DNA from 2 places in the Arthrobacter sp. P1_B3 genome. Region 1 is predicted to be linked to the other one. Evidence: riboswitches for the same ligand, from Rfam matches in the RefSeq annotation. Region 1 holds a riboswitch; the other holds the start of a gene.
What was found. A riboswitch is a leader RNA that binds a small molecule or an ion and turns the genes downstream of it on or off. The one in region 1 is predicted to bind glycine.
Positions count from the first base shown of each region.

Region 2: linked by a shared signal. The riboswitch ahead of gcvP (aminomethyl-transferring glycine dehydrogenase) and the one ahead of AC1D2F_RS21760 (aminomethyl-transferring glycine dehydrogenase) in region 1 are both predicted to bind glycine.

Region 1 is NZ_JBFTZV010000033.1:27,751-37,962, forward strand. It holds gene AC1D2F_RS21715 (agmatine deiminase family protein) at 1-543, opposite strand, end outside; gene AC1D2F_RS21720 (nitrilase-related carbon-nitrogen hydrolase) at 540-1,625, opposite strand; gene AC1D2F_RS21725 (GyrI-like domain-containing protein) at 1,848-2,342, shown strand; gene AC1D2F_RS21730 (DUF4193 domain-containing protein) at 2,524-2,826, shown strand; gene AC1D2F_RS21735 (AMIN-like domain-containing (lipo)protein) at 3,147-3,692, shown strand; gene AC1D2F_RS21740 (cytochrome P450) at 4,086-5,252, opposite strand; gene AC1D2F_RS21745 (Dps family protein) at 5,877-6,356, shown strand; gene AC1D2F_RS21750 (MFS transporter) at 6,438-8,012, opposite strand; gene AC1D2F_RS21755 (TetR/AcrR family transcriptional regulator) at 8,081-8,620, shown strand; glycine riboswitch at 8,900-8,998, shown strand; glycine riboswitch at 9,000-9,115, shown strand; partial or broken gene AC1D2F_RS21760 (aminomethyl-transferring glycine dehydrogenase) at 9,155-10,212, shown strand, end outside.
Region 2 is NZ_JBFTZV010000037.1:3,933-8,591, forward strand. It holds gene gcvP (aminomethyl-transferring glycine dehydrogenase) at 1-1,271, opposite strand, end outside; glycine riboswitch at 1,324-1,431, opposite strand; glycine riboswitch at 1,433-1,530, opposite strand; gene AC1D2F_RS22290 (GNAT family N-acetyltransferase) at 1,784-2,302, shown strand; gene AC1D2F_RS22295 (hypothetical protein) at 2,455-3,021, shown strand; gene AC1D2F_RS22300 (FAD-dependent monooxygenase) at 3,101-4,558, opposite strand.

The DNA of each region.
Region 1 (10,212 bases):
TTCGGCCTCGACGTCGGCCTTGCTGAGCCCCGGGTTCCGGCCCGGATCCAGTTGCACCGTCTCGGTGACGAGGACCGTTCCTTCGCCGTCGACGTGGATGCCGCCGCCCTCGTTCACCAGGGGCGAGACGAGGTGGCTGGCCCCCGAGCGTGCCGCGACGGCAGCTGCCACGAGCGAGTCCTTGTCCCAGGCCGCCCAGCCCTGGCCGCCCCAGCCGTTGAACACCCAGTCCACGGCGCCGAGCCGGCCGCCGTCGTCCAGGACGAACGTGGGGCCGATGTCCCGCATCCAGGCGTCGTTCAAGGCGGCGGTGACCACCTCGATGTCCGGGTGGAGGTAGCGGGCGGCGGTCTCCACATCCGCCGGCGCCACCAGCATGGTGACCGGTTCGAATTCCACAACGGCGTTCGCGACGGCGGCCCAGACGGAGCGGGCGGCGTGGGCTTCTGCCTCTGTTTCGCCCAGGGTGTAGCCGCCGGTGGGGAACGCCATCCAGACACGGTCCTGGGGTGCCGTTTCGGACGGCATCCGCCAGGCGCTCATGCCGTGACCTTCTGCGCAGTGGCCTCATACGCGGTGGCCTCATACGCAGTGGGCTCATAGGCGTCGAGGCCGAGCGGGGCATCGGCGCGTACCGGTTCGGTCAGCCGCGCGTAGGTGTCCGGGCGGCGCGTGGCCAGGAAGGGAAAGAGCGTGAGCCAGTCACGGCGCTGGTCGAGGTCGAGGTCCGCCACTATCACCGCGGATTCGTCCCGTGGTGCCTGCGCGAGGATCCGGCCGTAGGGATCGGAGATGAAGGAGGAGCCGTAGAAGTTCAGGGTGCCTTCGCTGCCGCAGCGGTTGGGGACCACCATGAACAGCCCGTTGGCAATGCCGTTGCCCACAATGACCTGTTGCCACAACGGCTGGGTGTCGAAGTCCGGGTGGTCCGGCTCGGAGCCGATGGCGGTGGGGTAGACCAGGAGTTCTGCCCCGCCGAGGGAGTAAATCCGCGCCAACTCCGGGAACCATTCGTCCCAGCAGGTGGGCATGCCCAACCGTGCGCCGCCGAGCTCGGCGGGGGAATGGACCTCGTAAGCATCGTCGCCGTCCGGGCCCTGGCGGAAGAATTTGTCCTCGTAGTAGCCGGCTGTGACGGGGATGTGCAGCTTGTGCGTGCGTGCCAGCAGTTCGCCTTCGGGGGAGACCAGGATGGCAGTGTTCAGGCCCAGGCCGTCGTCGGAACCGTCCGGGTTCTCCGCCTTCTGGTACAGCGAAGCGTGGACGCAGATTCCGTGCCGGCGGGCCGCGTCCGCCGCGAACCGGAACGTGGGGCCGGTGAACAGGTCCTCGGCGATGTCCGAGGGCCGCGGGCGCGGGGCCCCGGCCCGGGTGGTGTCGTTTTCGGGAAGCGTATCCGCGGGGTACCGGGACAGTGTGAGCTCGGGCAGGAAGACGACGGCGGCTCCCAACCGGGCGGCCCGCCCGATGCCTTCGTCCAGTTCCGCGTGCAGGGCCGCGGCGTCAGGATGCCAGCGGTGCTGTACGACGCCGACCCGCAGTGCTGGCCGGCTGGACGATGCACTTCGGGACGACGTGGTGCGGGCGAGGGAGGGCGGGGTGTCGAGGGACGTGATTTCGATCATGGCTACTCCAGTGAGACGGGCGTCACATAAATGAACGTTGTTCATTTAGTATTTAGGCGATGGTCGCGCCGGGCAAGGCCTAATATGAATAAAGTTCATTTATTTATTCGCGGTAGTACGTGCGCCGAGTCCGGACGTGCGGGCGAACACGCCGCAGGCCGCTCCGTGGGCGCGGGCCGTAAGGCCCTAGACCGCGGATTGGGCGCGGCAGAGTCTGGGCGTATGACTCCAACGAACCCCGGGGCGGCTCCGGACATCAAGCCCGCCCAACTCAAGGAACAGCCGACTGCAGTGGTGCGTGAGACTGTCCCGATGAATGCGCTGCGCGACTTTTTCGGCCGTGCCTTCGGCGCCGTCATGGGTGCGGTGCAGGATCAGCATGTCCAATTGGCCGGACCCCCGTTCGCGCTGTACCGGGGCAAACCGACCGACGTCGTCGACGTGGAGGCGGGGTTCCCTCTCGCCGCACCTTTCACGAACCCAAGCGGCGCGGACACTGAGGTCATCGCCGGGGCACTCCCCGCAGGCCGGGCCTACGAGGCGATGCACATCGGGCCCTACGAATCACTGCAGCAGACCTACGGCGCGATCATGGCGCGGATGCGGCAGGACGGTGCGAGCCCCGGGGAAGCCATGTGGGAGTACTACCTCACCGATCCCGGTGCCGAGCCCGACCCGGCGAAGTGGCAGACGCTGGTGGTCTGGCCGGTCGCCTGAACTGCCCACCGCGGGCCGCGGACGCGGGGCGTCCCGGGGCCGCCGACCCGGGCTTCCGCGCCCCGTCCGACTCATTGTGTCTGATTGGCCACACTATTCCTCAACTCCATGCATAATGTCCTAAACTGCTTCACTGAGGTGCCTGAAATGGCGCTGCGCAGCAACGAAAGTGAACCCCGATATGGCTACCGATTACGACGCCCCACGTAAGACAGAAGAAGAGTCTCCCGCTGAGTCGCTGGAGGCCCTGCAGGCGTCCCGCGGCGGCGGCGCGCAGACTGCTGTGATCGACGTCGACGAGAACGACACCGCTGAAGGCATCGATCTTCCGGGTGCGGACCTGTCCGGCGAAGAGCTGACGGTCATTGTTGTACCGGAGCAGTCCGATGAATTCACCTGCTCCTCCTGCTTCCTGGTCCGGCACAGGTCCCAGGTGGCCCTTGAAAAGAACGGCATGAAGTACTGCCGCGACTGCGAAGGCTAAGAATTTTTCAGCAACACCAAGGCCGCACGAAGCGCCGGACCCTCGGGGGTGCCGGCGCTTCGCCGTTCCTGGCGTGGCCCGCGGCTGCCGGCGTTATCTGTTCGTGAAGGAACCTGGCGGGATGTGTCCGTGCAATCCGTCCGTGACCAGCAACGGGCCACTTTAACGGTTGGGCGCCGAAACGGATGAGGACCTCGCCCGCCGGTTCGGGGCCGCCTACGCTGGAAGCGTCTGACCTGCGCTGACTGTTTGGCCAGCAAGGGCTCGGGCAGCACCAGGGGGTGGCGGGGTTGAAGAGGACCCAGTTGAAGAAGACCCAGTTGAAGAAGATCCACGCTTTGCTCGCGGCAGTGCTGATGGCCGCCGGTCTCGGGGTGCTTGCGCCGGCTCCGGCAGCCGCGGACCCGTACTGCGGCCTGGTCTGGGGTTCGCTGGTCAAAACGGATCCGGCCATGAGCCAGGCCAAGGTGGTGAATGTGCGGACCGGTCAGCATTACTGTTTTGACCGGCTGGTCATCGACCTCAACGGCCCCGTGGCCGGCTACGCCGTCCGCTACGTGCCCGAGGTGGTGCAGGACGGGTCCGGCCTGCCGATCCCGCTGCGGGGCCAGGCCTTCATCCAGCTCACGGTCAATGCGCCCGCATACGACGACGCCGGCAATCCCACCTACAACCCGGCGAACAAGGGCGAACTGGCGGACGTGACCGGTTACCAGACGTTCCGGCAAGTGGCGTGGGCGGGCAGCTTCGAAGGGTACAGCAGCCTGGGCCTGGGGGTCCGCGCGCGGCTGCCGTTCCGGGTCCTGTCCCTGTCCGGGCCGGGCACCGGGTCACGGCTAGTGGTGGACGTGGCGCACTTCTGGTGATGGCCGGGGCGGCAGAGCAACGCGGCGCGTTGCGCGACTTGCGAACTCAAGGCCTTTGGTGGCATCACGGTGGATCAGGAGCATTTCGTGCGCTGCGACCAATGCGCTGCGCTCTTGCCGATGATGCAGTTGTCCACCTCGCCAACCCGCGTACTTTTTCGACTGACAGGACAGTTGGGCGTGCGAGCAGCCCATTCCTGGGCAGTTCGACTCCTAGGTGGTTCGACGCGCTCGGAGCGAGGTGCCCCTAGGTGTCGAAATGGACCGGAGGCACACCCTTCCGGTGGAAACGCTAGCGCCCCGCGTTGCCCTATCAGTTACGGCTGTCATTCGGACGGCAAAGTCAATCCGTAGCAGCCACAACTGATAGGGCAACGGAGGCGGCGCTCGCCGTCAGGCAGCCAGCCAGGACACGGGAAGCTGTTTCACTCCGTAGACGATCGTGCTTTCCATCCGCTCCAGCTGCGCCCCGGGTCGCACGGCCAAGCCGGGCAGCCGGGAGAGCACGGCCTGCAGCGCGATCCTGGCCTCGAGCCGGGCCAGGGGAGCGCCGAGGCAGAAGTGGATGCCCTGGCCGAAGGCGAGGTGACGGTTCGGTGAGCGTCCGACGTCGAACACGTCAGGGTGCGGGAACTGCTCCGCGTCACGGTTCGCCGAGCCGATCCACGCCACGATCGGCGACCCCGCAGGGATCGGCAGGCCCCGCACGGTCGTGTCGACGGCGGAGATCCGGTACATGGACTGGACGGGGGAGCGGTAGCGCAGCACCTCTTCGATCGCCTGCGGGAGCAGGGCAGGCTCGGCGATGAGGCGTTCCGCCGTGCCCGGCGCTTCGGTGAAGCACAGCACCGCATTGCCGATCAGGTTCGTGGTGGTCTCGTTGCCGGCAACGAGCAGAAGGGCGCAGAATCCGAGCAGCTCGATGGCGCTGAGCTTCTGCCCGTCGATCTCGGCCGCGAGGAGCGCGCTGATGAGGTCATGGCCCGGCTGGCGCCGCCGCTGCTCGATCATGCCCATGAAGTACTCCGCCATTTCCCGGTGTGCGGCCATGTGGCCGGACTCGTCGGCGCCGGGGCGGGTCTGGCTCACGATCACGTCGGACCACTGCTTGAACCGGTCCCGGTCCGCGGCCGGGATGCCCATCAGCTCCGCGATGACGATGACCGGCAGCGGATAGGCCAGCTGGTCGATCAGGTCCGCGGAACCGGCAGCAACTACCGGGTCCAGCAACTCGTCGGTGAGTTCCGAGATGCGCGGGCCGAGCGCTTCCACTGACCGTGGCGTGAACGCCTGGGACACCAGGGAACGCAACTGGCGGTGCCTGGGCGGGTCCGTGTTGATCAGGCTGGCGGCGAAGAGCTGGCCCGTTTCGGAGGGGTTGTCCCCGCCGATCCGGGAAGAAAACGTGGCGTGCTCGGACAGGACCCGCTGCACGTCATCGTAGCGGAACACATGCCACACCCCGGTCTCCTGATCCTGGAAAACGGGTTCACTGTCCCGCATGGCTTCATAGCGGGGAAACGGGTTCAACGGCTGCTCCAGAGCGGGAAATGGCACCATGGCTGGCCTTCCTGACGAGGCGGACGGCCGTCGTTTCCTGGCAATGGACCAACTGCAAGGGACGAACTGCAACAGAGCAGGCGTCCAACGGGGCGGGCCGCGTGGCCCCGTCAGCTCCCACCCTAATACCGCGCAACAGCCTTGGCATGGGGATTCTGGCCCACGTCGGCCGCCCCTGCGGAACCGGCCCGTCACCACGGCGCCTAACGAAGCGGCCGGTCCTGCCGACGGTACGGAGGAGAACACCCCGGCTTTCCGCTAAACGTGGTCCGGACTGACGCCCCCTACGACGACGGCGCAGGCCTGTCGGCGTTGTTCGCAGGAAAGCATTGACCAGATGGTCCGCTGCGCCGAAGAGACCCGCAGGGAGGTCCTGCTGTCCCGCGAAGAGGGGGCAGACAGCGTCAAGAATCTCTCCCTCGCCCGTGCCTAACGGAACATAGGAACGGGGCAGTCTCAGCTTCCCGAAACGGTTAGTAAGCCGACTTAGTAAGCTGACCGAGAAATTCCTCCCCGAACCGTCGCGGCCCGTCGCTGCCCTGCGGTAGCGTCGGAAGCATCGGCCGCGGTGCCAGCAAATGGTGCGCGCGGCCCGCACGGTACCGGTTCTATTGAGGAGGATGCATGAAAGCGACACCTACACTGACGGCCAACCTGCAGGCGGTCCTAGTGGACCTGATCGAACTCCACGTTCAGGGCAAGCAGGCGCATTGGAACATCGTCGGGACTAACTTCCGGGACCTCCACCTCCAGCTGGACGAGATCGTCGACGCCGCCCGGGAGTTCGCGGACGATCTCGCCGAGCGCATGCGCGCCCTCCACGCCCTGCCGGACGGCCGCAGTTCCACGGTTTCCAAGTCCACCGCACTCGCCGAGTTCCCCGCGGGCCTGATCAACACGAAGGACGCCATCGAACGGATTGTCGCGGCCCTCGAGGCGGCCGTCGGCACGATGCGCAAAGTTCACGATGAAGTTGATGAGGAAGACCCCACCACCGCCGACCTCCTGCACGCCTTCATTGCCAAGCTTGAGCAGTATGCCTGGATGGTGAATGCCGAGACCATGCGGGCAAACGCCAGCGTGACCACTCCGGAGGACAAGTAGGGACCGGCTCCCACCGGTCCGACCCTAAACCAGCAGCGTCCGGCGCCGGATTTCTTCCGGCGCAGGACGCTGCTGTCCAAGCTATTTGGCCTTCGGCACCGTCCGCAGGACAATGGCGGCGAGGACGCAGGCCCCGGTCATCAGGACCAGCGCGATTGACGCCGTGACGTGGACGCCGGAGTCGAACGCCGTGCGCGCGGCAGCCGTCACTGCCTCCGCCAGGGGAGCCGGAAGCATGTGGGCGAGCTCCACCGCGCCGGCGAGGGTTTCACCCGCCTGGCTGGTGGCCTCTGCCGGGACGAGCCCGGACACCCCCTCGGGGAGCCGGAGGTTGCCCTGATAGGAAGCCGTCAGGATCGAGCCGAGGATCGCCGTGCCCAGCAGAGACCCCACTTCATAGCCGGTCTCGGAGATGGCGGCGGCGGCCCCCGACTTGTCGGCAGGCGCCGCACCCAGGATCAGGTCATTGGAAATCGTCTCCGCGGCGCCCACCCCCAGGCAGAGAACCAGCAGCGCGGCCAGGAGCAGAGACGGGCCATGGCTGTGGTCGCCGAACGCCACCAGGAAATAGCCCGCCGCGCTCAGCAGCAGCCCGCCGGCCACAACAAAGCCTGGCCGCACCTTGCGCACCAGCGGGACCACGAGCAGCCCCGCCACGACAGTGGCGATGAGGGCCGGGACCATGGCGACTCCGGAAGCCGAGGGGGACTGGCCCTCGACCAGCTGCAGGTGCTGTGCCAGGAACAGGATGAAGCCGTTGAAGGAGAACAGCGCCAGGACGTTGGCGATGATGGCCGTGCTGAAGATCCGGTTGCCAAAGAGGCTGACATCGAGCATCGGCGCCGTACCTTCCCCGCGGGCAAGTGCCCGCTGCCGCCGGATGAACACGTAGCCCATGAGCAGGCCGGCTCCAATGCTCGCGAAGGCCTCTGGTGCGGGCCCGTGGGTGGCGAGGGTTTTGATCCCGTAGACGACCGGCACCATGACCAGCAGGGACAGGACAATGCTGGGCACGTCCACGCGGCCGGGGTTCGGGTCGCGGGATTCCGGTATCAGCGCCGGACCGAGCACCAGGAGAGGAAGGATGATCGGCACTGCGACCAGCAGGACGGCGCCCCACCAGAAGTGTTCCACCAGCCAGCCGCCGGCAATCGGGCCGAGGGCGGCGCCGCCGGAGAAGCCGGCGGCCCAGATCGCCACGGCCAGCCTGCGCCGGTTGGGCTGCGGAAAGATATTGCGGATCAGGGAAAGAGTGGACGGCATGAGCATGGCGCCGAACAGGCCAAGCCCGGCACGGCCGGCGATCAGCCATTCGGCGCTCGGTGCGAACGCCGTCGCGGCCGAAACCGCGGCAAAACCCGCGCTGCCCACGAAGAGCAGGCGGCGCCGTCCGATCCTGTCGCCGAGGCTGCCCATAGCGACCAGCAGTCCGGCCAGGACCAAGGGATAGGCGTCGACGATCCAGAGCAGCTGGACGCCGGAAGCGGACAGGCTGGTGGCGATGGCCGGCAGGGCAAACGTCAGGGCGGTGTTGTCCACGGCCACGAGCAGGACGGGGAACATTAGCAGGGCCAGCGCCACCCAGTCGCGCCACGGTGCCCGGGGGCCGGTGGCCGCCGGGATGCTGGTGGCTGCGGTGATCGATGAAATGCTCATAGGACATAACTATACCGTCTGGACGGTACAGTTAAGAAATGAAGGGCTGGGCAGGCATGATGGGAGGCATGCCCAGGAAACCCGTCGCCCGCGAGGCCGTCCTCGATGCCTTCGAATCCCTGCTCATCGAAGTCGGTGAACGCGCCGCGACGCTGGACGCCGTCGCGCGCCGGGCCGGCGTCTCCAAGGGCGGCCTGCTCTACCACTTCCCGACCAAGGAGGCGATGATCGCGGTCCTGCTGGAACGGCTGGACCGGCATCTGGCTGCGGATGTTGCCGCCATGGCGGCGGCCCCCGAAGGGGCGGCGGCGTACTTCATTAGGTCCTCGGTGTGGGCGGACACGCCCATGGACCGGGTCTTCGTGGCGGCCACGCGGCTCGCCGAGGTGGCGCACGGGGAGACCCTCCGCCGCTTCGCCGCCGCCCAGGCGAGCTGGCTGGAACTGCTGGCGGCCGACGTCGGACCCGCCATGGCGAAGGCCGTCCTGTACATGGGGGACGGGCTGTACTTCAACGCCATGCTGGGCCGGGGCCCCGGCGGGCCGCTTCCGGAGGTCGAAGCGGACGTCGAGAGCCTGCTGGCCGCCGTCGAGAAGCTGCGCCGCTGACGCTCCCGCCCGCTCCCGCCCACCCCGCCCGCTCCCGCCCACCCCGCCCGCTCCCGCCCACCCCGCCGAACTCGCCGGAAGCGTGCGAGTTCGCCGCAAAGTTGCGGCGACCTGGCCGCTGTCCGGCGAACTCGTGTTGGCGGACGCACCCGGGGGCGGCTTGTCGCCCGTAACCTGGGTCGGCGGCTGGCAGGGAGTTTGCGGACGCGCGCCCGGCATAGGAGAATGGGAGCTGTGACTGTTGTCACCCACGATTAATCACCCAACTGAATACGCCTTTGATCTGCGGCGGGAGAGTCCTGCAAGTAGGTACAAGCAGGCGCCGTAGGAGCAAACCCTCCCCAGGAATCTCTCAGGCCCATGTACCGCCGCGGCAAGGCATCTCTGGAAAGTAGCAGGCGTGTCCCGGACATGCTGTGCTCACCGACGGTGCAAGCGGAGCCCCTGAAACGCAGGCTTCGCGGAAACTCTCAGGTCCAATACAGAGCGGGGAGGAACCCGAATCAATGTGGCGTACCCTGCGCCGCCTGAGTTATGGAGTTCCTTGTGACTGTTACCCCAGCCTCCACGTCCTTCGTTGACCGGCACATCGGCGCGCGCCGCCAGGCCGACGTCGACGCCATGCTGAAGGCTGTCGGCTACGACACCGTCGACGCCCTGGTGGACACCGCCGTTCCGAAGGACATCCGTCAGGACTCCGATCTCGCGCTCGCCGCCGCCCTCAGCGAGGTGGAAGTCCTCGCCGAGCTGCGCAAGCTGGCAGCGAAGAACAAGACCGCCGTGCAGATGATCGGGCAGGGCTACTACGACACGCTCACCCCGCCGGTGATCCGCCGCAACATCCTCGAAGCCCCGGCCTGGTACACCGCGTACACGCCGTACCAGCCGGAAATCTCCCAGGGCCGGCTCGAAGCCCTGCTGAACTTCCAGACCATGGTCCAGGACCTCGTCGGCCTGCCGATCGCCAACGCATCGCTGCTGGACGAAGCCACCGCCGTCGCCGAGGCCGTGCTGATGATGCGCCGCGCCAACAAGAACAAGACGGCGCACGACGGCAAGACCGTCCTCGACGCCGACTGCCTCCCGCAGACCATCGCGATCGTCAAGGGCCGCGCGGAAGCCCTCGGCTTCGAGGTCGAGGTCGCGGACCTCTCGAAGGGCCTGCCCGAGGGCGTCATCAACGGCGTCGTCCTGCAGCAGCCGGGCGTCTCCGGCCGCGTGTTGGACCACACCGCGGTGATCGCCGACGCCAAGGAACGCGGCGCGCTGGTCACTGTGGCCGCGGACCTCCTGGCCCTGACCCTGATCACCCCTCCGGGCGAGCAGGGTGCGGATATCGCCGTCGGCTCCGCCCAGCGCTTCGGCGTGCCGCTGTTCTTCGGCGGCCCGCACGCCGCCTACATGGCCGTGCAGAAGGGGCTGGAGCGCTCCATGCCCGGCCGCCTCGTGGGTGTCTCCAAAGACAACGCCGGCGTCCCCGCCTACCGCCTGGCCCTGCAGACCCGCGAGCAGCACATCCGCCGCGAGAAGGCCACGTCCAACATCTGCACCGCCCAGGCACTGCTGGCCATCGTGTCCTCGTTCTACGCCGT
Region 2 (4,659 bases), on a different contig from region 1:
ACGGACACGCCAACTGTGTCCGCGTCGATGAGCCGCAGGTTGATGCCCCGGGCCCCGGCGGCGGCGATGACCTTGGCGGCCTTGCCGGGCACGCGGACCGTGAGGGTGTCGAAGAAGGAGTCGCTCGCCAGTTCGCGGCCGGCGATCTTCAGCGTGGCGGCGAGGGCGCGGGTGTTGTTGTGGACGGTCTCGGCGATGGCTTTCAGCCCGTCGGGGCCGTGGTAGACGGCGTAGAACGAGGACACGATGGCCAGCAGTGCCTGCGCGGTGCAGATGTTGGACGTGGCCTTCTCGCGGCGGATGTGCTGCTCGCGGGTCTGCAGGGCCAGGCGGTACGCCGGCACGCCGGCGTTGTCTTTGGAGACGCCGACGATGCGGCCGGGGAGCGTGCGTTCCATGCCCTCGCGCACCGCCATGTAGGCGGCGTGCGGGCCGCCGAAGAACAGCGGCACGCCCAGGCGCTGGGTGGAGCCGACGGCGATGTCAGCACCCTGCTCGCCCGGAGGGGTGATCAGGGTCAGGGCCAGGAGGTCCGCTGCCACAGTGACCAGCGCGCCGCGTTCCTTGGCCTCGGCGATCACCCCGGACTGGTCCCACACCCGGCCGGAGACGCCGGGCTGCTGCAGGACGACGCCGTTGATCTCGCCGGCGGGCAGGCCCTTGGAGAGGTCGGCGACCTCCACCTCGAAGCCCAGGGCTTCGGCGCGGCCCAGCACAATGGCGATGGTCTGCGGGAGGCAGTCGGCGTCGAGGACGGTCTTGGCCCCGGCCGCGGACTTGTTCTTGTTGGCGCGGCGCATGAGGAGCACGGCCTCGGCGACGGCGGTGGCCTCGTCGAGGAGCGACGCATTGGCGACCGGGAGCGCGGTGAGGTCCTGGACCATGGTCTGGAAGTTCAGCAGCGCCTCGAGGCGGCCCTGGGAGATCTCCGGCTGGTAGGGCGTGTACGCGGTGTACCAGGCCGGGGCTTCGAGGATGTTGCGGCGGATCACCGGCGGGGTGACGGTGTCGTAGTAGCCCTGGCCGATCATCTGCACGGCCGTCTTGTTCTTGGAGGCGAGCTTGCGCAGCTCGGCCAGCACCTGGACTTCGCTGAGGGCGCTGTCCAGCGTGAGGGGCTTTTCCTGGCGAATGGAATCGGGGACCGCGTTGTCAACGAGGCCATCAACGCTGTCGTAGCCGACGGCCTTGAGCATGGTGTCGATGTCGGCCTGGCGGCGGGCGCCGATGTGGCGATCTGCGAAGGTGGACGGGGACGATTGAACCGTCATGAGAGGAACTCCATAATTCAGGTGGCATCAAAACGCCACGATGATTCGGGTTCCTCCCCGCTCTGTATTGGACCTGAGAGTTTCCGTTTTGCCCTGCTGATTGCAGCGCGCCACTTGCACCGTCGGTGAGCCCGGTTGCCCGGACTGCTTTCCAGAGTTGCCTTGCCGCGGCGGTACGTGGGCCTGAGAGATTCCTGGGGAGGATTTGCTCCTACGGCGCCTGCTGAACGTACCGGCAGGACTCTCCCGCCGCAGATCATAAGCCGTGCCACTGGTCGGTGACACAGCTCACAATTTATCTGGTTCCCGGGCAGGATGCAAAATTAATTTCAATTGAGTCGCTGATTCCTGCACCACGGGGGTGCCTCCCCGCCGTCGAATGCCAGCCAAGGAACAAGTCCATCCCCCGGGCCGTTGGGCTACTACGACCTGCCGTCCGCTGACGCTGGCAGCACCCTACACACCCGGACCGACACCACGGGAAACGCGAACCCTTCGAATATGATCGCGTGATGCCTCTCCTTATCGCTCCGGACGCAAGCTACCACTCCTCCTGGCTGGAAGGATCCGCAGAATTTGACGGCGCCCACCGGGACGGCGGGGGCGCGGAGGACTGGTCCCTGGAAGAACTCAAAGATGCCCAGTCGTTCCGCCGCTTTGTCGACGCCCTCATCAATGACGCTCGGCCGGAGAGCCCGCGGAAGCCAGGATATGTGCCCTGCACGTACTTGTGGGTCATGGAAGGTGACACGTTCCTTGGCTCACTGGCCATCAGGCACGAACTGAACGACTTCCTCTTCAACGAAGGCGGGCACATCGGCTACAGCGTGAGGCCCTCCGCCAGGCGTCGCGGCCACGCAGCGAGGGCGCTGGCTGATGCCTTGCCGATTGCCCGTGAACTGGGAATCCCCCGGGTTCTTCTCACATGCGATGAGGATAATGCAGGCTCCCGGGCGACCATCGAAAAGAACGGCGGCGCCTACGAGGACACCCGCAACGGCAAACGCCGCTACTGGGTCGACACCGTCTGACCGGGCACGCCCCGAACGAACTGATCTCCGTTTACAGAGCGTGAAGTCGGTGCGACGCTGAACGCAATTCGGCCCCGGGGGCTGTCTTCGAACTGGGGGTAACGAAAATGCAATGGGGCACGCCGCAACCGGAAAGTCCGTGGCCGCATGACATGGTGATCAGCGTCAATGACGATCCACACCACCTGACTCTCCTTCTGTTTGTCCGGCAGGCATGGTCCCTGGCCGGCGACCTCAACATCCCGCCCCTAAGCCCCGTACCAGACTGTGGTCATTCCCGGATGCCGGAATCGGCTGATGCCTCCACGTGGGAGAAGCGCTGGAAAACGTCATGGGACCAGGCCTGGAGCTGGTACCCGATCGATGATCCAACGCACCATCCCACGCCCGCGGAATTGCGCGAGTCCGGGGACGCCAGTCAGGGGTTGAATCCTTTGATCCCACCCTTTTGGACTCAACGGTATGAATGGGAAGGTCTGGACCGCGAGGCTTATCAAGCCTGGGACCGAAGCCTGATCCCGAAATTTCCCCACGATGCCGAACCCCGAAGTCTCCAAGAACTCATCCCGGCATGGGAAAGCGGAATCGACACCGTCATCGTGCTGCCGTACGAGGGGTACTTCGCACACCGGCTGAGCCGGCGGCACCTCGTTGTGTCGGCCGCAACCAGGAATACCCCTGAGCACTACAGCAGGGCGCTACGAGAAAACGCACTGTAGACCCGCAGAGGCCGGGCTACCTCTCCTGCTAAGGGGACCGGCACGGAAATACGCGTCGGTCACGGCCACCGTTGGGACGTTAATGCCGCGCAGGCCCGAACCAGCTGGCCAGCGCATCCTCCAGCCCCCGCCGAGTCCCGTCTCCCGTCCACGCCACATGCCCGTCCGGCCGGATCAACACGGCCGCAGGAGCATTGACTGAACCGATCACCGGAAGCTCCCACCCGCCGTCGTACGTGGCGTCCACCAACTGCACCCGATCCATCCACGGCCCCGGGTCGATGCTGCCCGGCGCGCCGAGGTTGAGCAGCACCGCACGGGCATCGTGCAGGAAGGTGAACACGCGCCGCGGGCCGTTGGCGGTGACGACGTCGAGATCGGGCATGCGGCGCCCGAGCAGCGGGTGCCCCTCACCGAGGTCGTAGCGGACGTCCAGGCCGGAGATGAGGCCGCCCAGCCGCTTCCGGGCCTCATCGATCGTCAGCAGGCCGGCCACCGTGTCGGCCAACGCACCGATGCGCGGGTCGGCCCTCTGCATGATTGACTGCGCCATCGTGTGCTTCAGCGCACGGGCCCCGGCGGGGTGCCGCTCGGCGTGATAGGTGTCCAGCAGGCGGTCCGGCGCAATACCCTTGACCACCTGGGCGAGTTTCCAGCCGAGGTTCACGGCGTCCTGGATGCCGAGCCCGATCCCCTGCCCGCCCGAAGGAGCATGGATGTGCGCGGCATCCCCGGCCAGCAGCACGCGGCCGCTGCGGTAGGCCGCGGCCTGCCGCGTGGCGTCGGTGAACCGCGAGATCCACGTCGGAGTGTGCACCCCGAAATCCGTGTCATAGACCTCGGTCAGCGCCTTGCGGAGGTCAGCCAGGGTGGGCTCGGCAGCCGGTCCAAGCTGCTTCTCGGTCACCACCACCCGCGTGGTTCGTCCGTCCTCCATAAGGTGCAGCCCGTGGATCCCCACCTCGTCGATGCGGATGCCTGCCGGCGTCTCCTCTGTCACCTCCACTTCGGCGATCAGGCTGCTCCTCGTCGCATCCCAGCCGGGGAACTCGATGCCGGCTGCCTTGCGGACAGCACTTCGCCCGCCGTCGGCACCAACCAGGTACAGCGCGCGCATCGGCCCGCCGCCGGCGAGATGCACGTCGACCCCGCTGTCGTCCTGGGTAAAGCCGGCGACCTCGAGCCCCCGATGGACCGGCACACCCAGCTCCTCGATCCAGCCAGCCAGGATCCGCTCAATATGGTTCTGCCACAGGCCGAGCGTGTAAGGGTGCCGTGTAGGAAAGTCGCTCACGTCCAGGGTTGTTTTCCCGAAGAACGCCGCCTGGACGGGCTTGCCCTCGGCGAGGAACCGGTCGGCAATCCCGCGCTGATCGAGGATTTCGATCGTCCGCGAGTGGAACCCGCCCGCACGCGAGCCCACCAGCTCCGGCGTCGAGCGGCGCTCCACAATCGCCGCATCCACCCCCGCCAGCGTCAGCTCACCGGCCAGCATCATCCCAGTCGGACCGCCTCCGGCAACGATCACATCCACCATCACAATCCCCACCTCTCCAAGCCGACAAGCACGGCGATGCCGGCCTGAGCCCGACGCCGGCACGGAACGTCAACTGGTCAGTACTCACCCTTAATCACGAA